2 regions of the Vibrio sp. R10-SG3-ISO3 genome follow, and region 2 is predicted to be linked to the other one. Evidence: predicted binding sites of a transcription regulator. Region 2 holds the regulator's gene; the other holds the start of a gene.
What was found. The regulator CRP, encoded in region 2, controls carbon source genes, mostly activating them, when cyclic AMP is high. The targets are predictions, from matches to a motif close to TGTGANNNNNNTCACA.
Positions count from the first base shown of each region.

Region 1: a site for CRP is predicted at 5,719-5,734, ahead of ectA (diaminobutyrate acetyltransferase). Genes of this name have one in related genera too.

Region 1 is NZ_JCBDHE010000037.1:7,104-19,718, forward strand. Features, by position in the region: gene AC6R1A_RS08905 (efflux RND transporter periplasmic adaptor subunit) at 1-328, opposite strand, end outside; gene AC6R1A_RS08910 (TolC family protein) at 328-1,701, opposite strand; gene AC6R1A_RS08915 (aspartate kinase) at 1,818-3,254, opposite strand; gene AC6R1A_RS08920 (ectoine synthase) at 3,316-3,702, opposite strand; gene ectB (diaminobutyrate--2-oxoglutarate transaminase) at 3,768-5,033, opposite strand; gene ectA (diaminobutyrate acetyltransferase) at 5,062-5,619, opposite strand; gene AC6R1A_RS08935 (tetratricopeptide repeat protein) at 5,892-6,713, shown strand; gene gloA2 (SMU1112c/YaeR family gloxylase I-like metalloprotein) at 6,710-7,096, opposite strand; gene AC6R1A_RS08945 (nitroreductase family protein) at 7,330-7,986, shown strand; gene AC6R1A_RS08950 (putative quinol monooxygenase) at 7,996-8,292, shown strand; gene AC6R1A_RS08955 (solute:sodium symporter family transporter) at 8,391-10,097, opposite strand; gene AC6R1A_RS08960 (alpha-galactosidase) at 10,239-12,344, opposite strand; gene AC6R1A_RS08965 (LacI family DNA-binding transcriptional regulator) at 12,545-12,615, shown strand, end outside.
Region 2 is NZ_JCBDHE010000030.1:59,995-72,609, reverse strand. Features, by position in the region: gene aspA (aspartate ammonia-lyase) at 1-514, opposite strand, end outside; gene AC6R1A_RS07245 (FxsA family protein) at 785-1,342, shown strand; gene AC6R1A_RS07240 (aminodeoxychorismate/anthranilate synthase component II) at 1,473-2,057, shown strand; gene AC6R1A_RS07235 (aspartate aminotransferase family protein) at 2,573-3,784, shown strand; gene astA (arginine N-succinyltransferase) at 3,896-4,915, shown strand; gene astD (succinylglutamate-semialdehyde dehydrogenase) at 4,975-6,432, shown strand; gene AC6R1A_RS07220 (DUF1338 domain-containing protein) at 6,552-7,343, shown strand; gene crp (cAMP-activated global transcriptional regulator CRP) at 7,501-8,133, opposite strand; gene AC6R1A_RS07210 (phosphoribulokinase) at 8,391-9,260, opposite strand; gene AC6R1A_RS07205 (capsule assembly Wzi family protein) at 9,586-10,932, shown strand; gene AC6R1A_RS07200 (SLBB domain-containing protein) at 10,966-12,615, shown strand, end outside.

The sequences.
Region 1 (12,615 bases), on a different contig from region 2:
CCACTTTCCCCGTTTCAAAATCATCAGCCAAGCTCACCACGCGGCCATTGACCTCACTGGTGAAACTGAGGTTGTATCTCGGCTGCGCCTCAGCGTAGCTGGTGATTTGCGCCTGATAGCGGTTAGCTTGAGTGGTCTGTACCGCAACTTGTGACAGCACGCGACTGGCCGATGCGCTTTGCTCTGGTTGTACCCTTTGCGCTTCCTGCGCGGGGGTCTCTCCAGGGCCCTTGGGCGGCGCCAGTTGGCTTCCATTGTAGGCAACAGCGGCAAAAATCGAACCCGCGGCAACCAGCGTCACGGCTAGGGTCAGTGCATTTTTTTTCATCAAGATACTCCTAGGCCTAGCGCGAGGCCCAAATCAATTCGGTTTAACAATCGCTGGTAAGTGGCGCTCGTGAGTTGCGCTTCGATGTCGTAGGCTTGCTGCTGAACAGTGAGAAGGTCAAAAATATCCACCAGCCCCTCTCGATACTTTTGTTCATAACTTTCAACGCTGCGGCGCGCGCTCTGTAACGCGCTCTCGAGATATTGCTGCTGCTTCTCCAAAGCATGTTCTTGGCCGACAGCGGTTTCTACTTCACTTACGGCATCAAGGAGTGTCTGTTGGTAAACCCAGTAGGTTTGCTCGGTGGTCAGCTCGGCCAACTCCGCTTGAGATTTCAACTTACCACCTTGAAAAATCGGCGCTGAAATCTGACCCAACACGCTCCACACAGGGTTGGTGAGTAGCGCCTCACTCGGGGTTTGCGCTAGGTCGGTCAAACTGGCTGAAAGACTAAATGAGGGCAACATCGCTTTGTAAGCGGCATCGGTGCGCAGTGCTTCCGCTTCAATGTTGTAAAAGGCTTGCTGTAAATCAGGTCGACCAGCCATGTTTTGTACGCCCAGACTGTCGAGCGGATTGAGCACCGTCGCAAATACCGTCGGCACTTCGTCCCCGCTCAATTGAGGGGCACGCAGCCCAGTGAGCAGTGCTAAGTTGCGCTGACTTTGGGCCAGGTTCTCTCGATATTCCGCCACGGTCGCGCGCGTGGAAGAGGAGTTGGTTTTTGCACTGTCGATCTCTTCTAGACTGCCTAGCCCAACTTTGTAGCGCTCTAGCACCAGCACTTCGTTGTTTTCGAGAATGTCCAAGCGTCGCTGCTCTATATCCAACAGTTGTTTATTGACGCTGATTTCAAGCCAGCCCCGCATCACGTTGGCCGCAAGCAGATCTTTTGCCGCCTGCAAGCTCGCCTGTGTGGCGGCGATGTCTCTCTGCGCGGCGGCGCTGCTATCCGCCAATTGACGCCAGATATCCAGCTCCCAACTGACATTAAGCTCACCCGTGTAGCTCTCATCGCTGCCTTCTGTTTGCTCACCAGACAACCCAGCACTCAGTGTCGGCCATTGGTCCGCCGCGGTGATACCGTGCTGCGCATACGCCATTTTCAGGGCAACAATACTTTGTTGAAGGCTGGGATTATTCTCCATGGCCGCCGCTAAATAGGGCGCTAGCGCTGGAATGTTCACCAAATCGGTGATCGCCTGCAAAGGCTCATCACTTGGTGACTGTTCATCCACCAACTTGCTGACTAGCTGTTCAATGGCCAGCTCATTGCTGATTTGCGCTTGGTCTACGTAATCGGTGCGATTGCCTGAGCTGCAGCCCAGAAGGCTCGCCACGACAAGGCTGATTAAGGTTGTTCGAAAGGTCATGCTTACATCTCTCCCATCTGATAACGGTAAGAGTAAACAAGGCGGGGTTAAGAGAGGGTTAAGATACAAAAAAAGAGCAGGCGATGCCTGCTCGATAGGGGAAGGTGAGACTTAGATTACGCCACTTTCGTGTCGCGGGGAGCCATACCTTGTAGCTGGTTGTCGAAAAACTCTTCGTGCAAGGCACAAATCGCCGCTTTGTACTCCTTATCACTGACGACAAACTGCACGTTGACGTTACGCATCGACGAGTGCAAAGCGTAAGGCGTAATGTCAGCGTTCATGAGGGCGCTCACTCCTTTCGCTAACGCTTTGTTGGTATCGATTTGCGAACCAATCACCGAAATCAGCGCCACCATTCGGCCTTTGATTTCTGAATTCGGATAGCGTTTTTCCGCTTTGTACAACACCTTGTTCAGGCTATCGCTGTTACCGCCCAAATAATAGGTAATAGAGTTGGCGTTCATCTCTTTACCAATCAAGCTGACATGGGCATCCGAGATGATCTCCATCAGCTCGTAGCTGAAGTTGTCTGCTTCGCCGACCATGGATTGGTCAAAGAGATGCAGCGCAAAGACCTTCTGCTTACCGGCGATAATTTCCACTTTGTCCGCCGTCGGCTGGAACTGGTTGGAAATCAGAGTACCACGATGCTCAGGCTCAAACGTGTTCTTGATTTGCAGCTCAATGCCGCTTTCACGCAGCCCTGCCGCAGCATTCGGGTGAATGGCTTCCATCCCGAGACTTGCCAACTGATCCGCCACGTCATAGTTAGTGTGGCCAATTGGCAATACTTTCTCAGGGCCAACGACGCGAGGGTCCGCCGAGCTAAGGTGATACTCTTTGTGGATAATGGCGAGATCCGCATTGGTCAGTGTGGCGATGCGGCTAAACGTCATCTCGCTGTAGCCACGATCAAAAGTCGACATCAGGCCGTCTTTACATGACGCATAACCCGTGACGATGGGGAGCTCTTGGCTGACATCAATCTCTTTAAAGGCGTTGAGGATATTCTCATCTAAGCTCTCGACTTTGTCAGAGCTCCAGCCTGAGAGGTCAACAAAACGCGCTTCAATGCCCATATTTTTCAGTTTTAATGCCGTGTTAAATGCACTGTGCGCTTCACCTATTGACGCCAAAAATTCACGTACTTGAGGCAAGTAGTGGCGCAAAGTGAACTGGCCGTATTGGCACGTTTCCAGAATATTTGAGATGCAGTTGCGCGCCTCAGAAATACGCGAGCGAATGAACTTGTCCGCGCGCATCCGGTTCATGGGGTCGGCAAACATATGCTCGTTGGTCAGCAGCATGCGCTGCTCAACCTCTGCCAATGCATCGCTCCAGCTGTCATCGCGTTTCGCGATCAGCTGATACACCCCAGGTTTGCTGGTCTTTTTACACTCCAGCAGCGCATCCGTGATGCCGCCATACGCGGACACCACAAACACTCGATTATAGAGGTTGTCCCGGTTGGGACGCAGGATTATGTTTTCTAGCACGGCATCAAATGCCGTCATTGAGGTACCGCCGATTTTCTCTACGGTATAAGTCATAATATCGCCTTTCGTTCGATTTAATGGTTAGGATTAGGTGCGTTGTTCCTGCTCATTGCCCCTAATCTGCGATGGGATAGACCCCTTTTTCATCATGCACTTCTGCGCCTGTCAGTGGCGGGTTGAAGACACAGGCCATCACCATGTCGGCCCCTTTGTAGGCGCGCAGATAATGCTCATCGTGCTTATCGAGGATGTACAATGTGCCCGGCTCAATGTGGTATGTCTTACCACCGACGACTTCAATTTCACCTTTACCGCTCATGCAGTAGACAGACTCCAAGTGGTTTTTGTAGTGAATGTGCGTTTCGCTGTCTTCGTAAATCGTCGTGATGTGGAAAGAAAAACCCATGTTGTCGTCTTTGAGCAACATACGCACGCTTTCCCAATTATCCGTCGCGATACGACGTTCACTATCACGACATTCATCTAAGGTTCTGACTATCATTCTCTGTTCCTTTTCATTTTCTTTTTCTGCCAACCGAATGGGGTCGGTACGACGTTGTTTTGAACTTAAGACGCTTGCTTAAACTGCTTAACCGCGACCCGTTGAACCGCCTCTTCAAAGATGCGCAGACCTTGTTCTAATTCTTCTTCTGTGATGGTCAGTGGGCAGAAAAACTTCACCACTTCATCGTCAGGTCCTGCTGTCTCGATCACCATGCCGAGCTCAAAACAGTGCTTAGCAATCTCGCTGGCAATGTCGCCGTTGACACACTCAATACCTTGCATCATGCCGCGACCTTTCACTTGCTCAAACAAGTTAGGGTGACGCTTCAAGCTGCGAGTAGTCACTTGCGTCACTTTGTCGGCGCAGTTTTTCACGTGGGCTTCAAACTGTGGATCGGCCCAGTAGGTCTCAAGCGCTTTCGCTGCGGTGACGAAAGCATGGTTGTTACCTCTAAACGTACCGTTGTGCTCACCAGGCTTCCAAATATCCAGTTCCGGACGCAGCAGTACGACGGCCATCGGTAAGCCGTACCCACCAATCGACTTCGAGAGCGTCACGATATCTGGGGTGATCCCTGCAGGTTCGAAACTAAAGAAGGTGCCCGTACGGCCACAGCCCGCTTGAATATCATCAACAATCAATAGAATACCGTTGGCTTTACACAGTGCATCGAGTTTTTGTAGCCAAGCGTTAGAGGCCACATTCAACCCCCCTTCACCCTGTACGGTTTCAAGCAGTACAGCAGCAGGTTTGTCCATACCGCTTGAGTTATCTTGCAGCATGGTTTCAAACAGTTTTAAGCCATCAATATCGGCATAACCATCAAATGGAATACGCGTCACTTGGCTCTGCATTTGGCCCATTTCTTGGCGGTGATGCTGGTTACCCGTTGCAGCCAGTGCGCCAGCAGTACAGCCGTGGAAACCGTTGGTAAAGGCGACAATCGAGCTACGTCCTGTCACTTTACGCGCCAGTTTGAGCGCGGCTTCTACCGCGTTTGTGCCCGTTGGGCCAGTAAACTGCAGTTTGTAGTTGAGTTCACGCGGCGCAAGGATGATGCGATTAAACGCGTCAAGAAACGCCGCTTTGGCGGTGGAATGCATGTCTAAACCATGCGTGATGCCATCAGATTCGATGTACTCCAACAAGGCCATTTTTAGTACCGGGTTGTTGTGGCCATAGTTCAATGAGCCCGCACCGGCTAAGAAATCGAGATAGCGCTCGCCCCCTTCAGTTTCTAGCCAGCAACCTTTGGCTTTGGTGAATACCACCGGAAAGTTGTTTGAATATGAACGTACTTTTGATTCTTGCTTATTAAAAATATCCATAATAAGACCGTTTGGGTTCCTCAATTATTTATTGGGACGAGTGTGCGTGAGCACGAGAAAGTGGGATGCGATACAAATACTCAGTATCGTGCTCCCCTTTAAAATGGGTGTTTTGGTCCAAGAAAACCGAAATCTCACCGCGCTTGCCATGACGTTTGTCCAGCTTTTCGAACAACATCCACGACGCCGTATTGTTCTTTGTTATCGTCGTTTCTATCGCGTTGATGTCGGACAAGGTGTCGCGAGCGAGCAGGCGGTCTAACATTTTCGAAGCGATGCCTTTACCTCGGTGATCGCTCGATACCGCCACTTGCCAAACAAACAGCACATCTGGCTGTTGTGGCTTGCGGTAGGCAGAGATAAATCCAGCCACCTCATCATCAATCTCAACCAAAATGCAGGTGTCCGCAAAGTGGGTAGACTGAAGAAAGTTACAGTACGAAGAGTTAACATCCAGTGGCGGACAATCTTTGATGAGTTGGAAAATCTGGTCGCCATCGGTATCACTCGGCTCTCTAAACCGCCACGTTGGGCGTTGGGGTTGTGTAATTTCCGGATACATAACCCAGGGCGCTGACGTAATCATGTGCAGATACATTTCCTTTGAACTCTAATTAAATTCGCCATTATTATGAGCAAAATCGGGCACCAAAAATCAAATCTGGCGCCGAATCAACCGCATTTTTGTGATTAAAATCACATAAATCCAAATTGCACATAAAGTTTAACAATGGTTAGTGCACTAAATTATTTCATTCGGAGTATCATGTCGCGCGCGTCTATGATTAACTAAGCTTATATTTATCTTAAGTGACTCGATTGGAACCCCCGATGATTCGAACCCTAATTAGTTTTCTCATGCTCCTCTCACTGAGTTTCCCTACCCTCGCGGAGCAAGAAAAATACTCCGACTCCGAGATGCTCGATCGCCCGCTAATGGAGCGCTATATCCTCGATGAGCTCAAAGCTCTGCGCCAAGACCAACAAGATTTAGAGCGCCGCTTGGTGGTTCAAATTACCGACCGAGAGCTCGAAGTGGCCGACAAATCCCTCAACTACGCCAACGTCACCGTGACCTACTTTTTCTACATCATCGCCGGTGTCGCGTCGTTGATTGCCTTTGTTGGTTGGCAATCTCTGCGAGAGTTCAAGCACAACACCAAAGACATGGCCGACAAGCGACTCGATGCGATTGCCAAAGAGTACGAGAAGAAATTCAGTGCACTGGAACGCGATCTAAAACGTAAGACGCGCGTGATCAGTGAAAACAACAAAGAGATTGAGAAGATCAATGAAATCCACAACTTATGGCTAAGAGCGCAAAGTATGCCGACCGCCGAGCAGCGAATTGATGTGTATGATGAGATCTTGACCATGCGACCGGGCGATCTTGAAGCGCTGACCTACAAGGCGGATGCAGCGATGGAAATTCGCGAGTACCACTGGGCGTTGAGTCTGTGTAATCGTGTCCTTAACCTCGACAACAATAATGGCCCTGCACTCTATCAGCGTGCTTGTGCCTACTCTCGTTTGGGGATTGAAGAGCAGGCAATTCTGGATTTGGAATTAGCGATTGAATCAAGTCCTTCGATTCGAGAATTGATCAATACGGAGCCGGATTTGGAGGGGCTACATGGCAACCCACGCTTTGATGCCCTGCTCCTCGATGAGCACCACTAAGCTTGATAGATTTCCAGCGGTAAACCATCGGGATCTTGAAAGAATGTGAAGGCTCTACCTGTGAACTCATCCACTCGGATGGGTTCCACCTCTACCCCTTGCTCTGTTAAATATTGCCCGTACGCCTCAACGTCATCCACCACAAAGGCTAAATGACGCAATCCTCGCGCTTCAGGTCGGGTTGGTCTTTCAGGCGGTGATGGAAAGGAAAAGAGCTCAATTTGACCACCACCAGGCAAAGCCAAATCCAGTTTGTAGGAGGCTCTTTCCGCTCGATAGTTTTCCGCAATCACCTCAAATCCTAACACCTGAGTGTAGAACGCTTTCGACGTCGAATAGTCAGAGCAGATAATGGCGACATGGTGGAACCCTTTGATAGACATCAGTCATTTTTCCTTATTTTTTCAGTGTCCTAGAAAGATTATGGACGATTGCGTCCAAAGTGATTGGACAGGATGACACTTTTTCCATTCATAGACCGCGCTTATAGTAACGCCATCGCTTCGCTGCCTCAACGCAGCGCAGAAAACCTTTTGATAAGCGGGCCAAGTGGTGGTTGACCATTGTGAACATCAGCCCTAGTCATCAGTACAACATAGACAATTTAGGAGCCAACATGACTCACCCAATCATTCAAGATTTGAACTCTCGTTACACCGCGAAAAAATACGACCCGAGCAAACGTATCTCGGCAGAAGATATGGCGGTGATCAAAGAAGCATTGCGTTTATCGGCCTCGTCAATCAACTCTCAACCTTGGAAGTTCATCATTGTTGAGTCTGACGAAGCGAAGCAGCGTTTTCATAATACGTTCGCGAACATGCACCAATTCAACCAACCGCATGCGACCGCGGCCTCACACACCATCTTGTTTGCTTACGATCCTAAGTTCACCAAGGAGAAGTTCGCCAAACGTGTTGACGCTGAAGTTACCTCGGGCCACCTACCTGCTGACATGTACGATGCGTTTATGGGTGCCTATGCGTTTGCTGACATGAACACCGATGAGACCGGCTTCAATGGTCACTGGACCAAAGCCCAAGTCTACCTAGCCCTGGGCAATATTCTTCACACCTTAGCTCGCCTTGGCATTGATTCTACGCCAATGGAAGGAGTGGACCCGGCATTGATTGGTGAAGAGTTTAAACAAGAGCTCGACGGTCACGTGGTAGAAGTCGCACTTGCGATGGGTTACCACCTAGACGGTGAAGACTATAACCACGGCTTGCCTAAAGCGCGCTTGGCGCTAGACGATGTAATCACCACGTTGTAAGGCATCAAAATGACTGAACAACCCGTTACTGTCGTCGCCAATGTGATCGCCAAAACGAACGATATTGAACAGGTAGAAGGCGCTCTGACCAAGTTAGTGACGCAAACTCGCAAAGAAGTAGGGTGTATTTGCTACGATTTGCACAAAAACAACGACAATCCTGCCCATTTCGTTGTGTATGAAATCTGGCAATCCGAGCAAGCACTGCAAGCGCACGCCGCCAGCGCGCACTTTCAAGCCTACGGCGCCGAAGTTGAGGGCATGGTGGAGCGTTTCTCCGTCGATAAGATGACGAAAATCGCTTAAGTCTCGCCCAACAAGCAGGCAAATTCAGATGATAAACATCCCCCGCCTATCCATTGATAAGCGGGGGATTTTATTATTTGTTAACAGTCACGAGGCGGTTACTCTGTTTGAGTGGTTAGCAACGTCGATTTACGGCGCTTGGCGACTCTCAAAGCGATACCGACCAACATCACCAAACCACAGACACCGTACACCTGCATTACCGTCGGGTCATTGGAGACAAAACCTACATTCGAGAACATCACATACGCACCCAACACCATGTATAAGATGATCGCTGACGCTTCAAAGCGAAATGCCCACGGTGTCACGTCCATTGACTCGTTGATAGGCATCTCGTACTCGGTGTCACGAGGAGCAATACGGCCAATGATGAACATCAACGCCGTACAAACAACAAATAGAATGGCCAGTTGGTGCAGGAAGTGAATCGGCGTATCGAACACCAACTGCATGGCCCCGTAGGATGACACAAACACCACCAATGCCACTTTCGCCGCCAGTGCAGGCACACGTTTAGAGATGTAACCGACAAATACGATAGTAAAGATCGGCACACTAAAGAAGCCCGCAACCATCTGCAAGTATTGGAACAAACCTTCCGGTGCGTACATGATAAATGGCGCGATGCAAACCGAGACGATAGCAATCAACACACCAAACACACGTCCTTTGCCCACCAGCTCCTCGTCGCTTTTATCTCTGCCAAACAAAGGTTTATAAACGTTAAGTGCAAAAAGCGTGGTTGAGCTGTTGAGTACCCCGTTGAAGGTACTCAATATCGCACCAAACATGACCGCAACAAAGAACCCCACCAATGGCTTAGGCAACACTTCATTGACAAGGCGCGTGTACATTGAGTCTGGATTGCCTGCATCGGCGCCAAACATGTGAAACGCAATGATACCGGGAATGATCAAAAACAGCGGCGAAATGACCTTAATCGCACCGGCCAAAATCACACCTTTTTGACCTTCTTTGAGGTTTTTTGCGCCCAATGCACGTTGAATGATCGATTGATCCGTTCCCCAGTAGTAAAGGTTCACCAGCAACAAACCCGTAAATAGGGTTGAGAACGGCAGTGGATCGCTTTCGGTACCGACCGATTGCAGCTTCTCTGGCGCCGCCGTTAGTAGAATATCCAACCCTTCGGCAAAGCTGCCACCACCAAGCACCATTAAGCCAAACACTGGGATCATCAATCCCCCAATAATCAGCCCAACACCATTGATAGTATCAGCGATCACCACCGCTTTCAGGCCACCATAAATAGCATAGAAAAATCCGAGTACACCTATGGTCGCGGAGATCAACGCAATCGAGCCAAACTCAGAAATACCAAGCAAACCTTGCACATCAAATATCTCACCCAATACCACTGCGCCAGCGTACAAGGTGGTCGGGAGAATGTTAATCACATATTGGCAGAGGAAGAGTAAGGTAACGAACTTTTTCACCGACATGTCATAGCGGCTTTCGAGAAAGTCCGGAATGGTGGTAATACCTTGTTTAAGGTATCGCGGGACCAGCAGTAGCGCGATGATCACCAAGGTGACACCGGACGCGACTTCCCACCCCATCACACTCATATTGTGGGTATAGGATTGGGCACTCATGCCGACAAAACTGGTGGCGCTGAGGTTAGTCAAAATCAGTGAGCTAGCAATCAACCCACCGGTCAGGCTTCGTCCACCGAGGAAGAAACCTTCTTCAGAATTGTTCTTATCGTTACGCACTTTGTTGTAGGTAAATACCACCACAAAGCCCGTAAACAGCAAAAACGACAGCAGTACGGTTATAGACATCTTGTTTCCTTCATTATTGAAATATTCTAATTAGCGCTTGGGGATCGCTTTTTCGTTATGTAGGGGATCACGCTAAACCGTGCCGGGGGTCTGCTTAGAAGCTCAGCAGGCAAAGCCTAGCGTGATGGTAAACTTGTGACGTTAATGGGTCTTTTTCAGATGGACAATCAACGCCGATTCCGGGTCTAAAATGGGTAAAGTCACACCAATTTCTTTGAGGTTGTCGCCGCTTAATTTCAGCGTCTTATCCAACCATTTCGGTCTTTGTTTCATCAGTTGGAAGCTGGTTTGCGGCATTTCGACGATCGTCACTTCATAACGCGCGTGTTCATCCACACAGCTGACACGCAGCGGCGAAGGTAGCGCGTGATTCGGCATCGCCAATTGACACACCGTCAGCAGCATTTCTTCGCCGTTTTCCACGCCATAGATGTGCTGGCGATCATCAGCAGGGTCGATGCGAAATGAGCGGCCGTGATGCAACAAATGGCGATAGCGTTTATGCAAGGCGATATAGTGCGCAAAGGCGGCTTTTTCTTCTTTGCTGACCGACACGGGATCAAGTTCAACCCCCATATGTCCACCCAAAGCAGTCACACCACGCATGTTGATGCTGTGACGACGGTTGGTTGAGTGACACTCAGCGGGGCCAATGTGCGCCCCCATCACCTCCGGTGGGAAAAAGTAGCTCATGCCACGCTGAATGGTTTGACGCTCCAACGCATCGTTGCAGTCTGACGCCCAGAAACGATGGGTTCGTTTTAAGACCTCAAAATCAATACGTCCACCGCCCGATGAACAAGACTCAATCTCCACTGTTGGATGTGACTCAAGTAACTTATCCACCAAGCGATAAAGCGCCTTGGTTTGACCATGCACCGCCGGTTTGCCTTGATGGCCAGGTTGAACCAATTCACGGTTCATATCCCACTTAAGATAGGTGATGTTGTAGCGGCTTAACAGATCGTTAAGCCTGTCATAGAGGTACTCAAAGCAGAGCGGATTTTGCAGATCTAGCACATACTGCCAGCGACCTGACGGCTGATGATAGCCTTGTAAGCCCAGCACCCAATCAGGGTATGCGCGGTAGAGATTGGAATCTTGGCTCACCATTTCAGGCTCCACCCACAAACCAAACTCCATGCCCTTATCATTAACGTGTGCAATCACTGGCTCGAGCCCATCGGGGTATTTGTTTTCATCCAGATACCAGTCTCCGAGGGCGCTTCGCTCACCGTCGCGGCCCACAAACCAACCATCATCAATAATGAATCGCTCCACGCCCATTTCTGCCGCTTCGCTGGCCATCTGCATGATGTACTCCGGCTTGTGGTCAAAATAGATGCCCTCCCACGTATTCAGATGCACTGGACGAGGCTTGGTTTGAGGGAAACGCACAATATGAGAGCGCACGAACTGATGGAAGCGCTCAGAAATACCGTTGAGACCGGTTTGGCTGTACACGCCATAGAGCCAAGGTGATTGGTAAACGTCGCCGGGCGATAAGCGCATTTCACCAGAGAGCAGCAACTCACCCGCTTGAACAAAACGGCGTCCGTCACTTCGTACATCAGCGCGCATTTGATGGTTGCCACTCCAACCGAGGTGAACACCCCACACCTGACCTTGCTGCTCACTAAAGCCATTGGTTCCGACAAACAAGCCAGGGAAATTCTCGTGAGAGGTACGTCCACGGCGATTCTCTTGCATAAAGCCACCATGTTCAAAGCGCTGACGCTGAGTTTGGAACTCATGACACCAACGGCCGTGGAAGGTCATCAGTTCATTCGCGTGATTCGGCAATGGTAGCGTCGACGATAGCTTGCCAAGGTAATAGGTTGATGCGCCAACATTTTTTACCGCAACACGTTTTTGCAGCACATCGCTGACAGGGTCCAGTTGCAACTCAATCGTGAGCGCGAGCCCTGCCACATCATCACTGAGCTCAAAGGTTGCGCTGTGATCGCTGTGAGAGACTCCCGTTACCTGGAAAACCGGTGCCCAGTCCTCTCCATCACGATGCCCTTCTATACCCGGTGCGTTAAAGTGCCCACTACCGAGTTCAGGACACAAGGACAAAGGCACATCGACATCCAGTCGAGCTTGAGATATCGGTCGCTCGGTAGAGAGCAGTAAATCCTCATCGATTTGAGCAATCTTCGCTCCCCAATGAAGAATCTCAGGAACGCGATCTACTTTAATGATCACGCTGTGTTGTTGACTTGATAAATGAATAAATTGGCTCATACACCCTCTTGATGTTTTCGCAAACATAATGAATAGATTCATTGTCCTACTTTTCACTAGCGACACGACATAACCCGCCTATAAATGTGATCAATATTAACCTCACACTGACAAGACTGTGCACCACTTCAATTTGTTTTCGGAAACAAAAGTATAGTGGTATGATCACATTAAGTTCGTTATATTGGAGTGGTGTTTTTATGTCCGTCACCTTTAAAGATGTCGCAAAATTGGCCGGTGTATCAACGCAGACTGTCTCACGTGTCACCAA
Region 2 (12,615 bases):
TGTGCACGCTGTTGTACACCGCAATGCGAAAACCGGTTGGGTAGGCACAGTTGGTCGACTGGCTCTTGTTGACGTGGTCATTTGGGTTGATGAAGTCATACTCGCCTTTTTCCTTGCCCATTAATTCGAGGGCGATATTGGCGATCACTTCGTTGGTGTTCATGTTGACCGACGTGCCCGCGCCACCTTGGTAGACGTCTGATGGGAATTGGTCCATGCACTTGCCGGTTTCTAGAATCAAATCACACGCTTGGATAATATAATTCGCCACATCCTTTGGAATTACACCCAGCTCTTTATTGGCCAGCGCCGCGGCTTTTTTGGTCATCACCATACCGCGGACAAAATCCGGCACGTCGGAGATGGTCATGTTGGAGATGTTGAAGTTTTCAATCGCACGTAGGGTGTGGATGCCGTAGTAAGCGTCGGCAGGGACGTGACGCTCACCCAATAAATCTTCTTCAAGACGTGTTGCAGGGGAAAGTGCCTTAGTGGCATCGGTTAGGGTAGCCATACAGGATCCTTAGAGTATTATTCTGATAATAAAGTTAAATGCTAGCCATTCTGTAGTCTAAGAATCCATTCATCAGAATTTTGGGCTATAAATCCGTCCTGACTTATGTGGCACATCATACTGCACCTAGCGCATAAAAATAGTAACTTGATCACCTTTTTTGTATTTATTTACTGAAAGTTTCATCGTGAGAGGTAAACACTTTTTTACCGCTTAAATTTGTGCCTGTGCAGGCTTTGCGCGTACACTGAGGGCAACAAAGGAGGGCGTGTGTTTCCTATCTTACTCTTACTATTTATCATCGTACCTATTATTGAAATCGGCCTGTTTATCCAAGTGGGTGGGTTTCTTGGTTTATGGCCGACCATCGGTCTGGTGCTGGTCACCGCGTTTGTCGGCGCTTCTTTAGTGCGTAGCCAAGGCGTTGCGACGTTACTGTCGGTGCAGCAACGCCTGGCACAAGGCGAGCTCCCCGCGCAGCAGATCATGGAAGGCGTGATGCTGGCGGTGGCGGGTGTCTTACTGCTCACTCCCGGTTTTTTAACCGACGCGTTAGGCATGTTGGTGTTACTGCCAGCGCCCCGTGCCATGATCGCCAAAACGCTGATGAGCAAAATGGTGATTCGATCAGTGGGTGGGCAGAGTGGCTTTGGTCATGATCCATTCTCTCATGATCCCTTTTCTCACTCTCATCAAGATCCTTCTCATCAAGACCCTTTCCATCGTGACGGCGCCTCGCCGTTTGAGTCTGACTCGACGCAGGGGAAGACGTTTGAAGGCGAATACGAACGCAAAGACGATGAGAATGACAAGCCGAAATTAAAGTAACTCCGCATAGACGAGTTGAACCTCTGGCCAGCGTTTGCTGGCCTTAATTTTGCGCTTTTCCCTTGCCTTTCTGGCATGGTGTTGCACAATACCGCCCCAGTGAAAACCAACCTGTGTGTCATCGTCACTCATGCTACTGATCATCGACAATTACGACTCGTTTACCTACAACCTCTACCAATACTTTTGTGAGTTGGGCTGCGAGGTGTTGGTGCGCCGTAATGATGAGATCACGCTTGAGGAGATTGAGGCGCTGTCGCCAAGCCATTTGGTGATTTCGCCTGGGCCATGTACGCCCAATGAAGCGGGGATTTCCCTAGCGGCCATTCGCCACTTTGCCGGTAAGCTGCCGATTCTCGGTGTCTGTTTGGGGCATCAAGCGATTGCCCAAGCCTTTGGCGCCAACGTCGTACGGGCGCGTCAAGTGATGCACGGTAAAACCTCCCCCATTATCCATACGGGTAAGAGCGTCTTTAAAGGGCTCAATAACCCCCTAACGGTGACGCGTTACCATTCGCTGGTGGTCGAGGCAAACAGCCTGCCGAGTGAGTTTGAGCTCACGGCTTGGACGACACTCGCCGATGGCAGCATGGATGAGATCATGGGCTATCAACACCGCACTCTACCGATTGACGCGGTGCAGTTTCACCCGGAATCGATCAAAACCGAGCAAGGACATCAATTGCTGGCGAATTTCCTGACGCGCATGGTTTAACGCGCATGATTGAATGCGCATAGTTTAAAACCGTCTTCAAATCGGTCAGCAAGCCGCGTGCAACGTTTGTCTCTTTCCCCTGTGCTGAAAACCGCACTCAGATCACTTTTCTTAACATTTCTTTCATAACTTGCCGTTTGCATAGCGAGTGAAAAACTATTCGCTAGCCAAGTGGCGCTCTGGGCTCACGCCTTGTTGCGTCTGGGTTAAACCCCTGCTTATCTTTGTTATAAGAATAAATTGCTTCATAAAAGGGGTGGCATCGTGCATAAATACTCAAGCTCAATAGGGTTTTGCCTCCTATGGTGCCTCTAAAAAGAATAAATCACTATTGAAATGGTTAATTAATTGTAAATACAATGCTGTGATGGCTGATATGCAAAACATTCTGTTTTCTGTCTCTGTTGGTAACGTGATAAGCGAACGTCGTGAACGACACCAATGAACGAAGAGACGTTTAATGAAGAGATATCGAGCAACAGCGATCCAGTGAGCAGTATCGAGAGGGAAAGACGATGACAACTGAAATGAACGTAGAACGCGGCCTGTTTGATGAGGTGATGGTGCCTTGTTACAACCCAATGGAGATGATCCCAGTGAAAGGCGAGGGTGCTCGCGTATGGGATCAGCAAGGTAATGAGTATATCGACTTTGCAGGGGGGATTGCCGTGAGCTGCTTGGGGCATTGTCACCCTGCGATGGTGAAGGCGCTGACCGAGCAAGGTCAAAAATTGTGGCACCTGAGCAACGTGATGACCAATGAGCCGGCGTTGCGTTTGGCGAAAAAGCTGACCCAAGTGAGCTTTGCCGAGAAAGTCTTCTTTGCTAACTCAGGCGCAGAAGCCAATGAAGCGGCGCTCAAACTGGCGCGCCGCGTGGCAGCCGACAAGTTTGGCCCTGAAAAGTCGGAAATCATTGCTTTTAAACAAGGCTTCCACGGCCGAACCTTCTTTACGGTAACGGTCGGCGGTCAAGCAGCTTACTCTGATGGCTTTGGCCCGAAACCGGGCGATGTCACGCACTTGCCTTACAACGATGTCGAAGCACTGAAAGCGCACATCTCAGATCGCACCTGCGCCATCATGATGGAGCCGCTGCAAGGCGAAGGCGGGATTATCTCACCAACGGACGAGTTTGTTGCGACTGTGCGCGAGCTGTGTGACAAGCACAATGCGCTGCTGATCTTCGATGAAGTGCAAACCGGCAACGGCCGTACTGGCAACTTTTACGCCTACCAAGGTTTGGGTGTGACGCCTGATATTTTGAGCACAGCGAAATCACTCGGTGGCGGTTTCCCGATTGGGGCAATGCTGACCACCAATGCGCTCGCGGAGCACATGAAAGTGGGCACGCACGGTTCGACTTACGGCGGTAACCCGCTAGCGTGTGCGGTTGCTGAGGCCGTGGTTGATATCGTTAGCCAACCAGACACATTGGCGGGCGTTGCTGAGCGTGAAGCCCTGTTCCGTGATGGTCTGAACAAAATCAATGCCAAGTACCACCTGTTCGACGAAATTCGCGGTAAAGGCCTACTGCTTGGCGCTGCACTGAATGAGCAGTGGCAAGGCCGCGCTCGTGATGTTCTGGTCGCCGCAGGTAAAGAAGGCCTGATGGTACTGGTTGCCGGCGCCAATGTCGTGCGCTTCACGCCATCACTGGTGATCAGCAAAGAAGAGATCGAACAAGGTCTCGCTCGTTTAGATAAAGCCATCGCAAGTTTGGTTTAGGTTTTGTGAGTGCCTAGTTTCTAGTTCCTAGTGCCTAGAGTGAGGATTTCCTTTCTCTAGGAACTCGCCTCTAGGAACTAGGCACTTAAATAGCATCAGGAGGGAGTATCGATGCTGGTTGTTCGCCCTATTTCTATTTCGGACTATGACGCGTTGCACACATGTGCGGTGGAGTCTGGTCACGGATTTACTTCTCTACCCGTCAACGAAGAGCTGTTGACGAACCGCATTACCCATTCCGAATACAGCTTCGGCAAAGCCAATGTGACCGAGCCCGGTGACGAAGGCTATTTGATGGTTGGGTTTGACAGCGAGACGGGGGAAGTGGCCGGGTGTACCGGAATCGAAGCCTCGATTGGCTGGGATGTCCCGTTTTACTCGTACCACATTAGCACCATTGTTCACTCATCCCCCAAACTGGGCGTGAATAACGTGGTGAAACTGCTCACGTTTGGCAACAACTACACCGGATGCAGTGAGATTTGTACGCTATTCCTCAGACCCAGTTTCCGTGGCGGGCTCAATGGTCGTTTGATGTCGAAGTGTCGTTTTTTGATGATGGCCGAGCATCCGCATCGCTTCTCGACAACGGTGTTTGCCGAGATGCGCGGTGTCTCTGATGAGAACGGCAACTCGCCATTTTGGCAATGGCTACAAGAGCACTTCTTCTCGATTGATTTCACTATGGCGGATTATCTTACCGGGATCGGTAAAAAAGGTTTCATTGCCGATTTGATGCCTAAGCTGCCGATTTACATCAACTTGCTCAGTAAAGAGGCACAAGCGGTGATCGGCCAAGTGCACGAGAACACCAAGCCGGCGCTGCGCCTTCTAGAGAAAGAGGGTTTCACCTGTCGTAACTACGTCGACATTTTTGACGGCGGCCCAACGGTTGAGTGTGAGGTGCGCAATATTGAGTCGGTGCGAGAATCGTTTCGAGCCAAAGTGAGCATCTCTGAACACGCCAGTTCTCAGGATTACCTGATTGCTAACACCTCATTTGAGAACTTCAGAGCCACCGCCGCCAAAGCGGCGTACGACAAAGAGTCGGGTTCGGTCATCCTAGCGCCAGAGGTGGCGAACGCGCTGCAAGTCGGCGATGGTGACTACGTGCGCATGCTGGCTCAGTAATAGTCAGCCCAGCGATAGTCAGCCCAGTACTGGCAGTAGAATTGGACAAGGAAAACAACATGACTCATTGGATTGCAGGAGAGTGGCTGGCCGGACAAGGCGAGCCGATGAATTCAACCAGCCCGTACAATGACGAGGTCATTTGGCAGGGTGACAGCGCGTCTAGCGCGCAAGTCGAAGCGGCGGTCAGCGCGGCGAGAAACGCCTTTCAGACATGGAAAAAACTCAGCTTTGCGCAGCGCGAAGCCATCGTGCTGGCGTTTGCTGAAAAAGTGAAAGAGAGCAGCGAGCAGATAGCCGAAGTGATTGCTAAAGAGACCGGCAAGCCGTTGTGGGAAACGCGCACAGAAGCCGCGGCCATGGCGGGCAAGATTGCCATCTCTATTCGCGCTTATCATGATCGCACAGGCGAAAGTACCCGTGAAGCGGCGGGTAACCAAATTGTACTGCGCCATCGCCCGTTGGGTGTGATGGCGGTGTTTGGCCCGTATAACTTCCCGTGTCATTTGCCCAATGGTCACATTGTCCCAGCGCTGCTGGCGGGCAACACCGTGGTGTTCAAGCCGTCAGAGCAAACGCCGCTGACCGGTGAGCTAGCGATGAAGCTGTGGCAACAAGCGGGATTGCCTGCGGGCGTGATCAACTTAGTCCAAGGGGGCAAAGAGACGGGCATTGCGCTAGCAGAGTCGAAAGGCATTGATGGCCTGCTGTTTACTGGTAGCGCCAATACAGGTCACCTGCTGCATCGCCAATTTGCCGGTCAGCCAGACAAGATGCTGGCACTGGAGATGGGCGGCAACAACCCTATGGTCATCAGTGAGCACTATGGTGAGCTGGACGCGACGGTCTACACCATTTTGCAATCGGCCTTTATCAGTGCCGGGCAGCGTTGCACCTGTGCGCGACGTCTCTATGTGCCTGTGGGCGACAAAGGCGATGCCTTGGTCAATCGCTTGGTTGAGGCCACACGCAAGCTGCGCGTCGATCAGCCGTTTGCAGAGCCAGCGCCTTTTATGGGCCCACAAATTTCGAAAGCTGCGGCACACTTTATCCTCAACGCACAGGCGAACTTGCAGAGCCTTGGTGGTGTGAGCTTGGTGGAAGCGAAAGCGGGCGAGGCGGCGTTTGTCACTCCGGGGATTATTGATGTCACGGCCATCGAAGCGCTGCCAGATGAAGAGTATTTTGGCCCGCTGCTGCAAGTGGTGCGTTATCAAGGTCTTGAGCGCGCCGTTGAGCTGGCCAATGACACCCGCTTTGGTCTCTCTGCTGGGCTGGTGTCCACCGATGATGATGAGTGGGCCTACTTTGTTGACCACATTCGTGCAGGGATCGTCAATCGCAACCGCCAATTAACTGGGGCAAGTGGCGATGCGCCGTTTGGCGGACCGGGCGCCTCGGGCAACCTTCGCCCAAGTGCTTACTACGCTGCGGATTATTGCGCTTACCCTATGGCGTCGATGGAAGGCGAGCACACCTTGCTGCCTGAGACGTTAAGCCCGGGTGTAGAACTGTAAGACGCACCTTGGGCTCGCTTGGAGCCCAAGGTGTTCGATTCATTGCTAGGTTTGTGATTAAGCCATTCTTTTAAAGAACCAGCTTTACGATTCAGCTTCACGATTAACATGGAGACGTTATGACGCCTGCTCAACTGTTCGATTTACTGTGGCAAGACTATATTTCCCGTCTATGTCCTCAAGCGGCCAAGGTTCATCAGCTTTTAGAAGAAGATGAGCCGCTGATCAATGACCATATTGCGCTGCGCACCTTTAACATTGCGCCGCTCGGTATCGAGACATTGGCTGCGCCATTTATTGCGCTAGGTTACCAAGCGTGCGGTGACTACCTGTTTGAGAGCAAACACTTGGTCGCCAAGCACTACGAGCACGCCGATCCGACGTTGCCAAAAGTGTTCATCAGTGAGCTGAAAGTCGAAGAGTGCTCAGCGCCGCTGCAACGCATTGTCAGCAAGCTGGTGGCACAAGTGGAGGCATCCGCACTGCAAAGCCATGAGTTTTTGTATGCGGGCCGTTTGTGGGATCTCAGCTATGAAGATTTTCAAACCCTCGCCCAAGAGAGTGAGTACGCAGCATGGCTTGCGGCGCACGGCTATGGGGCCAACCATTTCACCGTAAGCGTTAATCAGCTCAAGGCATTTGACGAGGTCGCGGCGGTGAATGAGCACCTGCGCCAAGCGGGCTTTGTCATCAATGAGTCGGGTGGCGAAGTGAAAGGCTCACCAGAGGTATTGCTTGAGCAATCGTCCACCATGGCAGACAAAGTCGAGGTGAGCTTTAGTGACGGTACGCAAGTGATCCCAGGCGGCTTCTACGAATTCGCCAAACGCTATCCGATGAGTAATGGTGAGCTCTACCCAGGGTTTGTCGCGGCGTCAGCGGATAAGATATTTGAGAGTACGAATGGGTAGGGAGTGCCTAGTTCCTAGTTGCTAGAGGGGCTGGTGAAATGGGTGATGGGAACTGGGTACTGGTAAATAAAAAGCCACCGCTGGTAGACAGGGTGGCTTTCTTAATCTTTAAAGGTTTTCTCTAGGAACTAGCCACTAGGAACTCGCCTCTAATGCCCTATCGCGTGCCGTAGACGACGATGGTTTTACCGTGGGCGGAGATCAGGTTTTGCTCTTCAAGCATCTTCAAGATACGGCCAACGGTCTCACGTGAACAGCCGACAATCTGACCGATCTCTTGACGCGTGATCTTGATTTGCATGCCGTCTGGGTGCGTCATGGCATCTGGCTGTTTCGCTAGGTTAAGTAGCGTCTGCGCGATGCGGCCTGTCACGTCTAGGAAGGCGAGGTCACCGACTTTTTGGCTCGTCACTTGTAGGCGGCTTGCCATTTGCGCAGATAGACGCATCAGGATGTCAGGGTTGACTTGGATAAGCTGACGGAATTTCTTGAATGAGATCTCTGCAACTTCACAAGGTGATTTAGCGCGAACCCAAGCGGTACGCTCTTGATCTTCTTCAAATAGACCAAGTTCACCGATAAAGTCACCTTGGTTTAGGTAAGAAAGGATCATTTCCTTACCTTCTTCGTCTTTAATCAGTACCGCCACAGAGCCTTTGACGATGTAGTAAAGCGTCTCTGCTTTCTCACCGGCGTGGATCAATGTGCTTTTTGATGGGTACTTATGAATATGACAATGTGACAGGAACCACTCTAATGTTGGATCGGTTTGAGGTTTACCTAGAACCATAATATCTCACTTCCTCTGCAGGGTACGCTTGCCGCTTTCCATTTTTGTCGCGCCAGTAAAAGGCGCGAAGCCTTGAACAAGGCTTTTTAGGATAAGAGCACTTATTCAATGCTGCAAGCCATCTTTGTTTCGGTTACAAATAGTAGCCTTTTTCAAAAGGGATTTCTTGATTTTAATCGTGTCAAGTTGGTGATTGTTTACGCAAAAATGTGCACATGATCACGGTATGACAAGTAAACGGGTCTTAGGACTGATCGCTAGCCAATTTTACCCGTCTCGATAAGCTGCTGTAGGATAGGTCTGACGATGAGCTCCATCGCAAAACTCATCTTACCCCCCGGCACGACAATAGTGTTGTGGCGCGACATGAAAGAGCCATCAATCATAGCGAGCAGGTATGGGAAGTCGACCTGTTTGATGCCGCGCAAGCGGATCACTACAAAGCTTTCATCCAAACTTGGGATGCCTTTAGCGTTAAGTGGGTTGGACGTATCGACGGTCGGCACGCGTTGGAAGTTGATGTGGGTGCGCGAAAATTGCGGGGTAATGTAGTTGAGGTAGTCATCCATCGAGCGGACAATCGAGTCCATTACCGCTTCGCGTGAGTGACCGCGATCGCGCGTGTCACGGACGAATTTTTGAATCCACTCCAAGTTCACAATCGGTACCATGCCAATCAAAAAGTCGACGTGTTGGGCGACGTTGACCTCACCATCCACCACGCCGCCATGCAGTCCTTCGTAGAACAGCATGTCAGAATTTTCCGGCAAATCTTGCCACGGCGTGAAGGTACCCGGCATTTGATTGTAGGGCACGGCTTCATCGAAGGTGTGCAAGTAGCGACGAATTTGCCCTGTGCCTTCATTGCCATACTGCTTAAAAAACTCAGACAGCGCAGGGAAGTCGTTCGCCTGCGGACCAAAGTAGCTGATGTGGCGTCCTTGCTCGCGCGCTTTGCGGATCTCGACATCCATTTCTGGGCGCGTAAAGCGGTGGAAACTGTCCCCTTCCACCCAAGCCGGTTTCACGCGCATCATGTTAAACATTTTGCGAAACGCTTCAGAGGTCGTGGTTGTGCCCGCACCGGAAGAGCCCGTTACGGCAATAATGGGGTGTTTTGCTGACATGACAAACCTTATGTGTAATACCTGTCCTTGTATGTTCGCACTATATCACCAAAACGAAGGCGAGTGTGCCCCTTGAGCAGTTTGCTACTCGTCAGTATTCTTATTTTCGCAAGTGGCATTTTAACTACGTAGTATAATGAGAAGGGAAGTACTTTATTGATATGTTAATACTCTATATACTGCATATCTTTGTGATTGATGCAGTATGATCGGGCGTGCTTATTTGTAGCTAGTTCACCATTTCATCGAAAACCAAAATTCTAATAAGCTAATAATAATTATAGGTTATGTCAGTGGGATTCAAAGAGAATCAAAGGTTCTAATTGTGGTAAATGGATGTTTAGGACGTCGGCTCTTTATAAAAGACACGTTTTCAGAGGTAACACTGCAAGTATTTTTCGGTTTAATGTGGGTGTTGTCTCTTTTCTGTCTTCCCTTTGGTGTAAAAGCGTCACCATGGCTAGAGTCCCATGACCCTTTCCTAAGAGCATCACTCAATCAACTCTCAAATATTGGCCTGATGAGCTCTCCCGTTAGTACATTTCCTCTACGTTGGCTTAGCATCGGCGATGATCTCACCAACAATCATATATCAGATGAACAAGCCTTAGTAGCAAATCGACAGTTGCGGCATGCAATGAGTAATGCGCAATATGGACGTGGTAAATTCATGTCGAAAGTGAAGTACCAGACAGGGCCGCTAGTGTCTTTAGGATATGGCGCTAATGATAGTGATAGTTGGGGAATTTACTCTAGCTATAATCATCTAGATGACCGTTTTGCGTACAGGCTTAACTTGAACTACGTAAACCAAAGGATATCCCAGCAAGATTTGCTACCCATAGAGTATGATCAAGATATTGACTTTAGCGGTTCGTATATTGCCTTTAATGTTGGTTACTCGTTAGTTGCATTGGGATACCTTGAACGTTGGTGGGGGCCGACATGGCAACATAATTTACAATTAGGCACATATGGGAATTCGACGCCTTCTTTATCAGTGTCATGGGTATCAAACAATCAGGGACTATTAGGCTATTGGCAACTGGATAGTGTGATCTCTGAAACGGATAGTGAGGCGGACTACTTATGGTCTAACCGCTTTTCAATGAAACCGTTTAATTTTGCAGAAGTGTCATTGAACTATCACGAATCCACTGACTTCGATTCCAGCGCCTCGTACCGCTCATTTGGCATTGATTTCAATGTTCCTCTTCCAAAAATGTTTGAGCTCAGTCATGCAATGTTTGCGTCCTTTCAAAAGGTTTCCTTGGGACAGGAGACCCAGTCTTTTGTTGTGGGGTGGGAAGGTCATAGACGTTTGCTTGATATTGATTGGACGTTGGTTTTAGAGAGTCAGCATGTTGACGAAGCTTACGTTAAAGTACTTCATCCCAAAGAGTATGAGTTAATCAGTGACTTGACCTCATTGAGTTGGGGAAACAGTCAATCTGTCGCTGTTTATGCTCAATTGGCCAATGATCATCGGCTAAGTATCGTTGCTCGAGATTCAGGTTCGAGCAACGGTCAAGAGAGGGTGATGAAAACCGACTACTACATCCCTTATCTGCAAGGGATGTTTAACTTGGGAGTGGGCTATCGAGACGTAGTCTCGGATACCTATTCTAACAATGAGCCTATTTTTTCATTTGGTTATGAGTATCGTTACTAACCTACCATTAGTTTGCAAGGGACCTAAAATTGTATGAAGGTGTTTAACTACCTGGTACTACTAGGCATTACTTTGATTAGTCAAGTTTCATTGGCCAATCAGCCTACACCAGCTCAAATAGAACAATTCAAGAAGCTACCGAAATCTCAGCAGGAGCAACTGGCACGCCAGTATGGGGTTGACTTGTCGCTCCTTGAATCCTCATCACAGGCTCCAGCGTCAGTTAACGTCGTATCTCAGCCAGTGAGAGTACAGCCAAGTGAACCCGAAGCTGAGGTTAAAAAAAATGTGGAAGTGCAAGATCAGTCGCTTCCTCTGTTTGGGTATGACGTATTGAACGGAGTCCCAGGAAGTTTTGTAACGCTCGACAACACTCCCATTCCCACAGATTATGTTTTGGGTGCGGGTGATGAGCTCTTGGTACATGTGTTTGGTAAGGAAGATCAGCAATATTCTCTCGTTGTTGATAGAAGTGGGCATATTACCTTGCCTAAAATCGGCCCTTTTAGTGTTTCAGGTAAATCTTTTAAGCAGGTCGATGAGCAGCTCAGCGCTTTGATTGAAGAACGGATCATCGGTGTCAACGTGACCGTGTCCATGGGAAGCATGAGGTTAATGCAAGTTTACATTACGGGGGAGGCTAATCAGCCTGGTGCTTACAATGTAAATGGTCTCACGACAATGACTCAAGCCATTATCGCGGCAGGAGGTGTGAAACCAACAGGTTCACTACGCTCCATATTTTTAAAGCGAAAAGGTAGAGTCGTTGCCCAATTAGATATGTATAAGCTATTGCTTGAAGGTGATTCAAGTAAAGATGTTCGTTTGCAAAAAGGCGATACCCTTTTTATCCCAACAAAACAGTCTAACATCACGATAAGTGGTGAAGTGACACGACCGGCTCACTATGAAATCGTTGGTGAAACAGCATTAAAAGATGTTGTATCGTATGCTGGTGGGACTGTGAATACCGCTTATCTTGCGGCTGTCACCATTCGAAAGCAAACTCAAAAAGGTATTGTTGTCGACACTATTGATTATACGACGCCTGCTGGTCGGCAATACAAAGTATCTGACGGTGATGAGATATTCTTCCACAAAGCTAGTCTTAATTTAGTCGATGCAGTGGCCGTTCGTGGTCAAGTAACCAAACAAGGTATTCATTCGTTTCGCAGTGGTATGAAAGTCTCTGACATTTTGTCTTCATTCGAAGAAGACTTGTTGCCGTCAGCAGATCTTGAATACGCTTTGGTAGTTCGAGAGAAAGGATATAGAAAAGGTATTGAGGTTCTGCAATTTGAGCTCGGCAAGGCAATGGCAAACCCTGGTTCAACAGACGATCTCACATTAAGTAATAGAGACCAAATATTTGTGTTTTCGACCAATCTTGATGTCGACTTTTGGTTGGGGAAAGGAGCACAAAAAAGAATTGAGTTAGAGAGACAAAGAGCCAACGATGCTCAAGTCGGCTCATCTGTTAGTGGCGTTTCCTCAGTAGCTAAAGCCTCTGATTTGGCAGACAATGATAAACTGTCTCTTCGCGAACGAGAGCTAATGCCTATTCTAGAGCGATTGCAAGAGCAATCCTCGCTCGCTCTTCCTGCGCAAATAATACAAATAACTGGAGAGGTGAAATTTCCTGGGAGATACCCTCTTACTCAGAATATGACGGTGTCTGACTTG